DNA from 3 places in the Streptomyces sp. NPDC020379 genome. Region 2 is predicted to be linked to each of the others. Evidence: riboswitches for the same ligand, from Rfam matches in the RefSeq annotation. Region 2 holds a riboswitch; each other region holds the start of a gene.

Region 1 (3,202 bases), on a different contig from region 2:
CAGGCCCAGGACCACCCCCAGCGCGAATGTCAGCCGCCACCCCACGTCCATCGGGAAGACGGCCGTGTCGAGCATCAGGATCGACAGCAGGGAACCGCCGACCGCGCCGATCCAGAAGCTGCCGTTGATGATGAGGTCGACCCGGCCGCGGTAGGCCGCGGGGATCAGCTCGTCGATGGCGGAATTGATGGCCGCGTACTCGCCTCCGATGCCGAATCCGGTCAGGAAGCGGAAGGCGAAGAACCACCAGGAGGAGAACGACAGGGCGGTCATCGCCGTCGCGGCCAGATAGACGGCGAGGGTGACGATGAACAGCTTCTTGCGGCCGAACCGGTCGGTGAGGCGGCCGAAGAAGAGCGCACCGGAGCACGCCCCCGCCACATAGAGGGCCGCGGCCAGGCCCGTGACCTCGCCCGACGTGACCGGCAGGCCGCTGCCCCGCTCGGAGAGGCGGCCGGCGATGTTGCCGACGACCGTGACCTCCAGGCCGTCCAGGATCCAGACCGTGCCGAGGCCGATCACCACCATCCAGTGCCAGCGGGACCAGGGGAGGCGGTCCAGACGGGCCGGTACGGAGGTGGTGATCGCGGCTGTCACAGCATCCGGGTGCCCTTGTTCGCGGCGGCTATGCGTGACGGCGGGTGGTTTGGCCACTGTCCCCGGGCTCCGGCGGCACCGGACCGGGGTCCGGTGCCGCCGTACGGGCTCGATCTCGGGCACCCGGGGCATGCGGCGGCCCTGGTCCCGTCCTCAAACGCCGGACGGGCCGGGAATCGCACACCCCAGCCCGTCCGTTCCCGCGCTCGCCGTCACCAGGGCTACGGCTCCAGGCCGCGCTCGCGCAGCCAGGGCAGCGGGTCGACCGGGGCCCCGCCGTCCGGGCGGATCTCCAGGTGGAGGTGCGGGCCGGTGACATTGCCGGTGGCGCCCACGCGGCCGATCACGTCGCCGCTGTTCACCTTGCCCGAGGTGACCACCATCGACGACAGGTGGCAGAACCAGACCTCCGTACCGTCGTCCAGCTTCAGCACGATGCGGTAGCCGTACGCGCCCGCCCACCCGGCGTGGGTGATCGTGCCGCTGCCGATCGCCTTGACGGGCGTGCCGGTCGGGGCGGCGAAGTCCTCGCCGGTGTGGTTCGCGGACCACATGTTGCCCGCCTGGCCGAAGCCGGCGGTCAGGGTGTACGAGCCGACGGGGAGGGTGTACGCGCCCGGGCTGTGCGCCGCGGGCGTGCGGGGCCCGGGGTCGGTGGGGTCGGCGGCGGCGTCCTCCGCGGCCGCCGGGCGGGCCTCGGCACGCGCCGCCTCGGCCTGCTCGGCCTCGGCCGCCTTCGCCGCCCTGTCCGCCTCGGCCGCTTCCGCCGCCTTCTTGGCCGCCGCCTCGGCCGCCTCGCGCTGTGCCGCCTCGCGCGTCCGGTCGTCGGCGGAGTTCTGCTGGTGCTCGGCCTGCTGGAGGATGCGGGCACGCAGGGCCTCGCCCGCGTTCGTGGTGCCCTGGGCCGCTTCCTCGGTGCTCAGGCCGGCCTGGGTGAGCGGCTGCTCGGCAGCGGGCGCGGCGGGCGCGGCCTGTTCCTCGTGCGTCTGACCGCCGCCGAGGAGGGAGCCGGCCAGGTCGGGTACCGATATCGGCGCCGCCGGGCGGTCCTGCGCACTCGCCATGCCGCCCGCGCCGACCGCCGCGATGACACCGACGCCGAGGACGGCGCCGCTGCGGGCCATCGTGCCGCCGCGCTGCTTGGCGACGCGGTGCCGGCCGCCGCTCCCGCCACGGGCCGGTACGGGGGCGGGGTGCGCGGCCTCGCCGACGACCGGCTCCGGCGCCGCCGGCTCAGGCACTGCCCAGTGCGGGACAGTCGGCTGGGGCGCTGCCGATCGCTGTGCGACCGGCTGAGGGGGCATCGGCTGAGAATCAGTGGTGAAGCCCCGCGCGGGAGTCGCGATCGCCGGGGTGCCGCTTCCCATGGCCGCCGTCTGCGGCGAGGGCGTCGCCATATGGGCGGTCATATACGCGGGCACGATCGGAAGTTCGGGTACGTAAGGCTCGTTCGACCCGTGCAGAGTGGGGTCGAGGGCAGGCTCGTTGAACGCCACGGGGGCGCACTCCTTTCCTTCCTTCTCGCCTACCGGGTTAGCTGTCGGGTTCGGAGCAGGAAGGTCTCCTACGAGCCGGGTGCGGCCCGATTCACCCCAGGGCGGGTGGTTCCCCGGTTCCCAGATGCTGCTGGTGTATCAGGTCTTGCTGTGCCCGCGGGATTCGGCGAAGGCGCACGGCGCCGCCTCTTGCGGCGGTGATGAGGACCGCACGTCGTTATCGAACGTTAATAGACAGACCGCGTGGTTTCCAAGCCGAAAGGCTGAATCGACCGGCTCCTTGGTCAGGACTTGGCGAGGAGACCGACTTCTTAATGTGGTCCTTATTCCGACGGAATGCGGAACGATCAAGATCCACTACTGCGCGTGCGGGCGGATTTCGGTGCCGCGTGCTCTCGGTACGCCGGTCGACGGCCGTACGCGCAGTCGGCCGTGCCGCAGCGGGCGTACCGGAAACGCCGGCGGCCCGGCGGGGGCGTTCGTCGCCGGGCCGGGCCGGGTCGCGAGCAGGGCCTTGTCGCCTGTGGTGCGGCTGTCCGCGCCCGAATGCCGGGTGTGTCGTTGACGAGGGTGTCCAGCGGCGCGTCAGGGCTTTGGAACTGCCGGCGTGTCAGACGCGCCCGCGGGTCGCAGAACACGCCAGGGGGCGCGTGCCCAGCCCCAGCGTGCGGGGCGGTCGGCCTGCGGCGCTTGTTCCCCTGCCCGCCCCTTCCCGGCTGCGTCTGATGTGCGGCTCCGCCGCGTGGGGGGGGGCGCTGCCCCAGACCGCGCAACACGCTTCGCGCGTCCTCAATCTCCCCCAGCTAACGCTGGGAGGTGCCCCCAACGGGCTGAATGCGAACCCTGAAGCGGACACGTCCCGCACTCGCCCTCCGGCGGGAGGGGGTGGGGCTGGAGGGTGGGGTTCTGGAACGCGGTGCGACATCACGGCACTCAATCCGCAAGACCCGCACCGCACCGCGTTCCAGGTCCCCAGCCCGGAAGACCCACCCCCGGCACCCACCACAAACCAGCCCGGCCGGCGCTTGAGGCCACCCCACCGAAAGCACAACGGACCCGCAGAAGACAACGGCGAACCCCACAACCAAGCCCGGCAAGGCGCCCCGCCG
Region 2 (3,202 bases):
TGGCCGTCGAGATCAACCTCCTGGCGCCGCTGGACGCCGAGCCGGAGGGCCTCGACGGGGTCGCCACCATCATGGCCCGCGCCCTGTCGGAGGGCACCGACAAGCACACGGCCGAGGAGTTCACCGCCGAGCTGGAGCGCTGTGGCGCCACCCTCGACGCGCACGCCGACCACCCCGGCGTCCGGGTCTCCCTGGAGGTGCCCGCTTCCCGGCTCGCCAAGGCCCTCGCCCTGCTCGCGGACGCCCTGCGCGCCCCCGCGTTCCCCGACAGCGAGATCGAGCGGCTCGTCGGCAACCGCCTGGACGAGATCCCGCACGAGCTGGCCAACCCCGCCCGCCGTGCCGCCATGGCGCTCTCGAAGCACCTCTTCCCGGCCGAGGCGCGCATGTCGCGCCCCCGCCAGGGCACCGAGGAGACCGTCGCGCGCATCGACGCCGCCGCCGTGCGCGCCTTCTACGAGGCGCACGTCCGGCCCGCCACCACGACCGCCGTGGTCGTCGGCGACTTCACCGGCATCGATCTCGACGAGGCGCTCGGCGACTCCCTGGGCGCCTGGACAGGCTCCGTGGCGGAGCCCCGGCCGGTGCCGCCGATCACCGCGGACGACACCGGCCGCGTGGTCATCGTGGACCGCCCCGGCGCCGTCCAGACCCAGCTGCTGATCGGCCGGATCGGCGCCGACCGGCACGACCGCGTCTGGCCCGCCCAGGTGCTCGGCACGTACTGCCTCGGCGGCACCCTCACCTCGCGCCTGGACCGCGTCCTGCGCGAGGAGAAGGGCTACACCTACGGCGTGCGGTCCTTCGGCCAGGTGCTGCGCTCCTCCCCGGAGGGCACGGGCGCGGCCATGCTCGCCATCAGCGGCTCGGTCGACACGGCCTCCACCGGCCCCGCCCTGGACGACCTGTGGACGGTGCTGCGCACCCTCGCCGCCGAGGGCCTGACGGACGCCGAGCGGGACACCGCCGTGCAGAACCTGGTCGGTGTCGCGCCGCTGAAGTACGAGACCGCCGCGGCCGTCGCGGGCACCCTCGCCGACCAGGTCGAGCAGTATCTGCCGGACGACTTCCAGGCGCGGCTGTACGAGCGCCTCGCGCGGACCGGCACCGTGGAGGCGACGGCCGCCGTCGTCAACGCCTTCCCGGTCGACCGGCTCGTGACCGTCCTCGTCGGTGACGCCGCGGAGATCGAGGAGCCCGTCAGGGCGCTCGGGATCGGCGAGGTCACCGTCGTCAGCGGCTGACACCTGACGGCCGCTCACATCCGGCTCACCCCCGAGTCGCGTCCGGCGGCCGATGTCTGACGCCGGATGACATCAGCCACCCGGGAGGCGCGCGGGGCCCACGGGTCCCGCGCGCCTCCTTTATGTCCGATTTAGTGGAGTGGTTGCACATCTCCGCTGTGGCGTACGCCACAAATTAGGGCTTCTGTTTGCCGTTCGAAAGTGGCGGCGTCTAGCGTCAGGGCGGCTGCCCGTCAGATGTGAGTCGCATCCGCGGCCCCGGACAGTCATCGCCGAGTCCCCGTACGGCGCGAGCCAGGGGAGCCGGGGACCCACATGTCCCTGGGGTGAATCGGGCCCCTCTCCGGAGGGATCCGTAGGAGACCTTCCTGCTCCGAACCCGTCAGCTAACCCGGTAGGCGAGAAGGAAGGAAAGGATCAGCCGTACCCATGGCGTTCACTCGTCCCACCGGTAAGCACCGCCGTCCGAGCCGCGCCGTCCGCGCCGGGGCGAACGCGGCGGGCATAGCCACCCTCGCGGCCACCGGTGTCATGGCGGGATTCGCCGCTCCGGCACTCGCCGCCACCGACGACGCCCCGCGCGTCGAGGACACCGGCCTCACCCAGGCCATCGTCATCGGCGACGACACGGCCGACCGCGTCGGCGAGCAGGCCGAGATCCAGCGCAGCTCCGCGGACGAGACCGCCGCCCGCCTGCAGGCCGAGGCCGCCGCCAAGAAGCAGGCCGCCGAGGTCAAGCAGAAGGCCGACGAGGCCCAGCGCAAGCTGGACGCCGAGCGCAAGGAGCAGGAGCGCGCCGCCCGCGAGCAGGAGCGCAAGCGCCTCAACGCCTACGTCGCGCCGATCGACGGCTCCTACGTCTCCACCGCCTACAAGGCGTCCAGCGGCCTGTGGTCCTCCGGCAGCCACACCGGCATCGACTTCCACGCCGAGTCGGGCACCTCGGTGCACGCCGTGGGCGCGGGCACCATCGTCGAGGCGGGCTGGGGCGGCGCGTACGGCAACAACGTCGTCATCCAGCACAGCGACGGCACCTACACGCAGTACGGTCACCTGTCGTCCATCGACGTCAGCGTCGGCCAGACGGTCACCCCGGGCCAGCAGATCGGCCTCTCCGGCGCCACCGGCAACGTCACCGGCCCGCACCTGCACTTCGAGGCCCGTACCGGCCCCGCGTACGGCTCCGACATCGACCCGGTCGAGTACCTGCGCTCGCACGGCGTCAACGTCTGACGCACCACGCCCCCCGGCTTTCACCGCCGTATCGCCGAGTATCGCGGCGTTCCCCGTCACCAGGCCCCGGTCACCGACCGGGGCCTTCGTGTTGGCCAAAACATACCGATGACTTCACCGGCGCCATCGGAAATTCCCGGCGCCTGCAATAGAGTCGCCCGACAGGCGTCAATCGGCCGCGTTTCGCGGGGGTCAATGCGGAGGTTCACCCATGCGGGGCCGTACGTGAACGGCTATGACAACCCGGTGCCGGACAGCCGCGGAATTCCCACGCAGGCCGTGTGCACCGCGATCCGTGACGACATCGTCTCCGGCTTCTTCCCGCCCGGCAGCAGGCTCATCGAGGAACTGCTCGCCCGCCGCTACGGCGTCTCCCGCGTACCCGTGCGCGAAGCCCTGCGCACCCTCGCCTCCGAAGGCTTCGTGACCACCCGCCGCCACGCGGGCGCCTGCGTCGCCGAACCCACCGAGCACGAGGCCGCCGACCTGCTCGACGTCCGGGCCCTGCTGGAACCCCTGGGCGCCGCGCGCGCCGCGCAGCGCCGCACCGAGGCCCACCTCAAGGTGCTCCGCGGGCTGGTCAGACTCGGTCTGGAGCGCGCCCGGGCCGGCCGGACCGGCGAACTGCGGCCCCTGGACGACTGGTTCGACGAGACGCTCGCCCAGGCCACCGGCAGCCCCAGCCTCGCCGCGCTGCTCACCCAGCTGCGGCTCAAGATCGCCTG
Region 3 (3,202 bases), on a different contig from region 2:
GGACGTGGAGCACCAACTCCGGCAACGGCTCCTACGGCGGGCTGCAGATGACCCAGGAGCTGTGGGAGCGGTACGGCGGCCGCGCGTACGCCCCGCGCCCCGACCTCGCCAGCCGTCAGCAGCAGATCGCCGTCGCCGAGGAGGTCCTGAACGCCGGTGCGAGCACCTGGCAGGCGTGCGGCTCCGCCGCGGGCCTCACCAAGGACGGCAAGGCCCCGGAAGTGACGCCCGGCAGCACCAAGGCGCCGACGCGCGACGCACCCGCGCCTGGTGCACCGGAGCGCACTCCCTCCGCACCCGCGACGGGCGGCTCCGCGCCGTCGGACTCCACCGCTTCCCCGGCTGCCCCGGCCTCACCGTCCGCAAACCCGGACGCGACGCCGGACGCGAAGCCTTCCTCCGGGACCCCTTCGCCCTCCACGAGCGACAAGCCCGAGAGCGGCAAGCACCGCAAGGACCCGGGCAGCCCGACGACCGGCCCGACGACCGGGCCCACGGGCGACCCCACCCAAATCCCCACGTCGGGCGCGCCGTCCACGCGGAAGCCGGCCGACCCGTCCACCGGCACGCCGGGATCCGCGGACTCCGCGTCCCCGCACGCGCCGTCCACCGGCGGCCCGGCGGAAGGCTCCGGTCCGGACTCCGGTCCCGCTTCCGGTCCGGGCTCGGGCAAGCACCGTGCCGAGCCGCCGCGTTCGGACGACGAGGGCCGCGCCTCGCGCGGCGGCGAAGACGCCCGTACGGACAGGCCCGCCGCCGGGGATTACACGGTGCGGCCGGGTGACAACCTGTCAGTCATCGCGGAGGCCCACTCCGTTAACGGTGGGTGGCAATCGCTGTACCAGCGGAACGAGAAAGTTGTCGGTTCCGATCCCGATTTGATACTTCCTGGTCAGCGGCTTGAGGTCGGCAAATAGACCGACAGTTCGGGGGGAATGTCCGTTCCAGTCGAAAGTGAGACATGGGTCTCGTTGAACTTCCGCGGAACGGCCCCCTCCAAAACTTGGCACACCCGCTCCCACCTGCGGAAATGCCAGGTTTCTATGGGTAACAAGAGGCAACTGTGGCTGGAAAGAGGGGTTTGAACCCGTCGGCCCGGAGTGCTTACCGTCATGACCGCTCGCCAAAGCGAGCACCACGGTCGCCACGCCGAATCCTGCCGGCGACCGGCGGAGTCGTCGCGCAAGCGCCGTAGGCAGGAGCGGGGGAACCAAGGTAGGCGCCGGAACGAATCCACCGGTCGGTGACCGGAGGATCCGGGACGGCTTGGGGTGAAGCCGAGTGTGCTCGCACACGAGGCCGGGCGAACTCACAGCCCGAACCCGACAGCTCACCTCGTAGGCGTCGGTGAGGAAACGACTCATGTCCAAGGGCAAGCACCGTCGTCCGTCCAAGGCCGTCCGCATCGTCACGCTCGCCGGTGTCACCGGCGCCGCGGTCGCGGCCCCGCTGATGATCGCGACCTCCGCGAACGCCGCCTCCGTCTCCACCTGGGACAAGGTCGCCCAGTGCGAGTCCGGCGGTAACTGGTCCATCAACACCGGCAACGGTTACTACGGCGGCCTGCAGTTCTCGCAGTCCTCCTGGAACGCCGCCGGCGGCCAGAGCTACGCCGACCGAGCCGACCACGCCAGCAAGTCCCAGCAGATCGCCGTCGCCGAGAAGCTCCTCGCCATGCAGGGCCCGGGCGCCTGGGGCTGCGCCGTGTCCGGCATGACCCCCGGTGGCTCGGGTGCCGGCGCGGACACCTCCGGCTCGGAGAAGGCCGACCGCGGCACCTCCACGAAGTCGCACGCCGACCGCAGCGAGCGCCAGGCCGCGCCGAAGAAGACCACCCCGAAGCACGCCGCTCCGCAGGCGCAGAGCTCCGACGAGGACGAGTCCGAGGCCGCCCCGGCCCCGAAGCAGACCGCGCCGAAGCACGCCGCCCCGAAGCCCGTGCAGAAGGGTGACGGCGAGTACCAGGTCAAGGAAGGCGACACCCTCGGCAAGATCGCCGACGCCAACAAGGTCAAGGGCGGCTGGGAGAAGCTCTACGACCTGAACAAGGACGTCGTCGCCAACGCCGATCTGATCTTCCCGGGCCAGCAGCTGCACCTCAGCTGATCCGGTGGGTGCGGCGGTTCTCACCGCCGCACCCGATCGCTCACAGCGACACCGCCCCGCTCCGCCGCGAACCCCGAGCCGCGCTGGAGCGGGGCTTCGCCGTTCGCTCCCGGAACTGGGGGCAAGCCCCCAGACCCCCCTGCAACACGGCTTCGCCGCGTTGTCCTCAAGCGCCGGACGGGCTGAATGGCGCACTCAGATCAGCCAAAACCAGCCCGTCCGGCGCTTGAGGACGCGGCCGCAGGCCGCTCCCGCCGCAGGCGGCAACGGACCGCACCCAGAAGACCAGAAGCGAGCCGCAGGCTTCACCGTTCAGCGAAACATTGCCGCCATTCGCCCCGTGATCATCGCGTTTGTGCCATTTTTCGGTCCATGAGGCGTCCCGACGGCAGAGCGACCCCCCGCCGCCCGTTAGGCTCGTGCTCGCAGAACTCCAGACACACACGAAGGAGACCCTCGTGCCGTCCATCGACGTCGTCGTAGCTCGCGAGATCCTCGACTCGCGAGGCAACCCCACGGTCGAGGTCGAGGTCGGCCTCGACGACGGCTCCACGGGCCGTGCCGCCGTGCCGTCCGGTGCCTCGACCGGTGCCTTCGAGGCCATCGAGCTCCGTGACGGTGACAAGAACCGTTACCTCGGCAAGGGCGTCGAGAAGGCCGTGCTGGCCGTCATCGAGCAGATCGGCCCGGAGCTCGTCGGCTACGACGCCACCGAGCAGCGCCTGATCGACCAGGCGATGTTCGACCTGGACGCCACCGACAACAAGGGCTCGCTCGGCGCCAACGCCATCCTCGGCGTCTCCCTCGCCGTCGCGCACGCCGCGTCCGAGGCATCCGACCTGCCGCTCTTCCGCTACCTGGGCGGCCCGAACGCGCACCTGCTGCCCGTTCCGATGATGAACATCCTCAACGGTGGGTCGCACGCCGACTCCAACGTGGACATCCAGGAGTTCATGATCGCCCCGATCGGCGCGGAGTCCTTCTCCGAGGCCCTGCGCTGGGGCGCCGAGGTCTACCACACCCTCAAGGCCGTGCTGAAGGCCAAGGGCCTGTCCACCGGCCTCGGCGACGAGGGCGGCTTCGCCCCGAACCTGGG

What was found. Region 2 has a riboswitch for cyclic di-AMP ahead of ACH427_RS27050 (M23 family metallopeptidase). Riboswitches for the same ligand answer to the same signal wherever they lie in the genome.
Region 1: linked by a shared signal. The riboswitch ahead of ACH427_RS12840 (peptidoglycan DD-metalloendopeptidase family protein) and the one ahead of ACH427_RS27050 (M23 family metallopeptidase) in region 2 are both predicted to bind cyclic di-AMP.
Region 3: linked by a shared signal. The riboswitch ahead of ACH427_RS16585 (transglycosylase family protein) and the one ahead of ACH427_RS27050 (M23 family metallopeptidase) in region 2 are both predicted to bind cyclic di-AMP.

The regions. Positions count from the first base shown of each region.
Region 1 is NZ_JBIRVR010000008.1:25,464-28,665, forward strand. Features, by position in the region: gene ACH427_RS12835 (MFS transporter) at 1-528, opposite strand, end outside; gene ACH427_RS12840 (peptidoglycan DD-metalloendopeptidase family protein) at 819-2,093, opposite strand; cyclic di-AMP (ydaO/yuaA leader) riboswitch at 2,105-2,272, opposite strand.
Region 2 is NZ_JBIRVR010000025.1:27,966-31,167, reverse strand. Features, by position in the region: gene ACH427_RS27055 (M16 family metallopeptidase) at 1-1,244, shown strand, start outside; cyclic di-AMP (ydaO/yuaA leader) riboswitch at 1,505-1,660, shown strand; gene ACH427_RS27050 (M23 family metallopeptidase) at 1,674-2,477, shown strand; gene ACH427_RS27045 (GntR family transcriptional regulator) at 2,757-3,202, shown strand, end outside.
Region 3 is NZ_JBIRVR010000011.1:91,888-95,089, forward strand. Features, by position in the region: gene ACH427_RS16580 (transglycosylase family protein) at 1-917, shown strand, start outside; cyclic di-AMP (ydaO/yuaA leader) riboswitch at 1,211-1,359, shown strand; gene ACH427_RS16585 (transglycosylase family protein) at 1,363-2,106, shown strand; gene eno (phosphopyruvate hydratase) at 2,565-3,202, shown strand, end outside.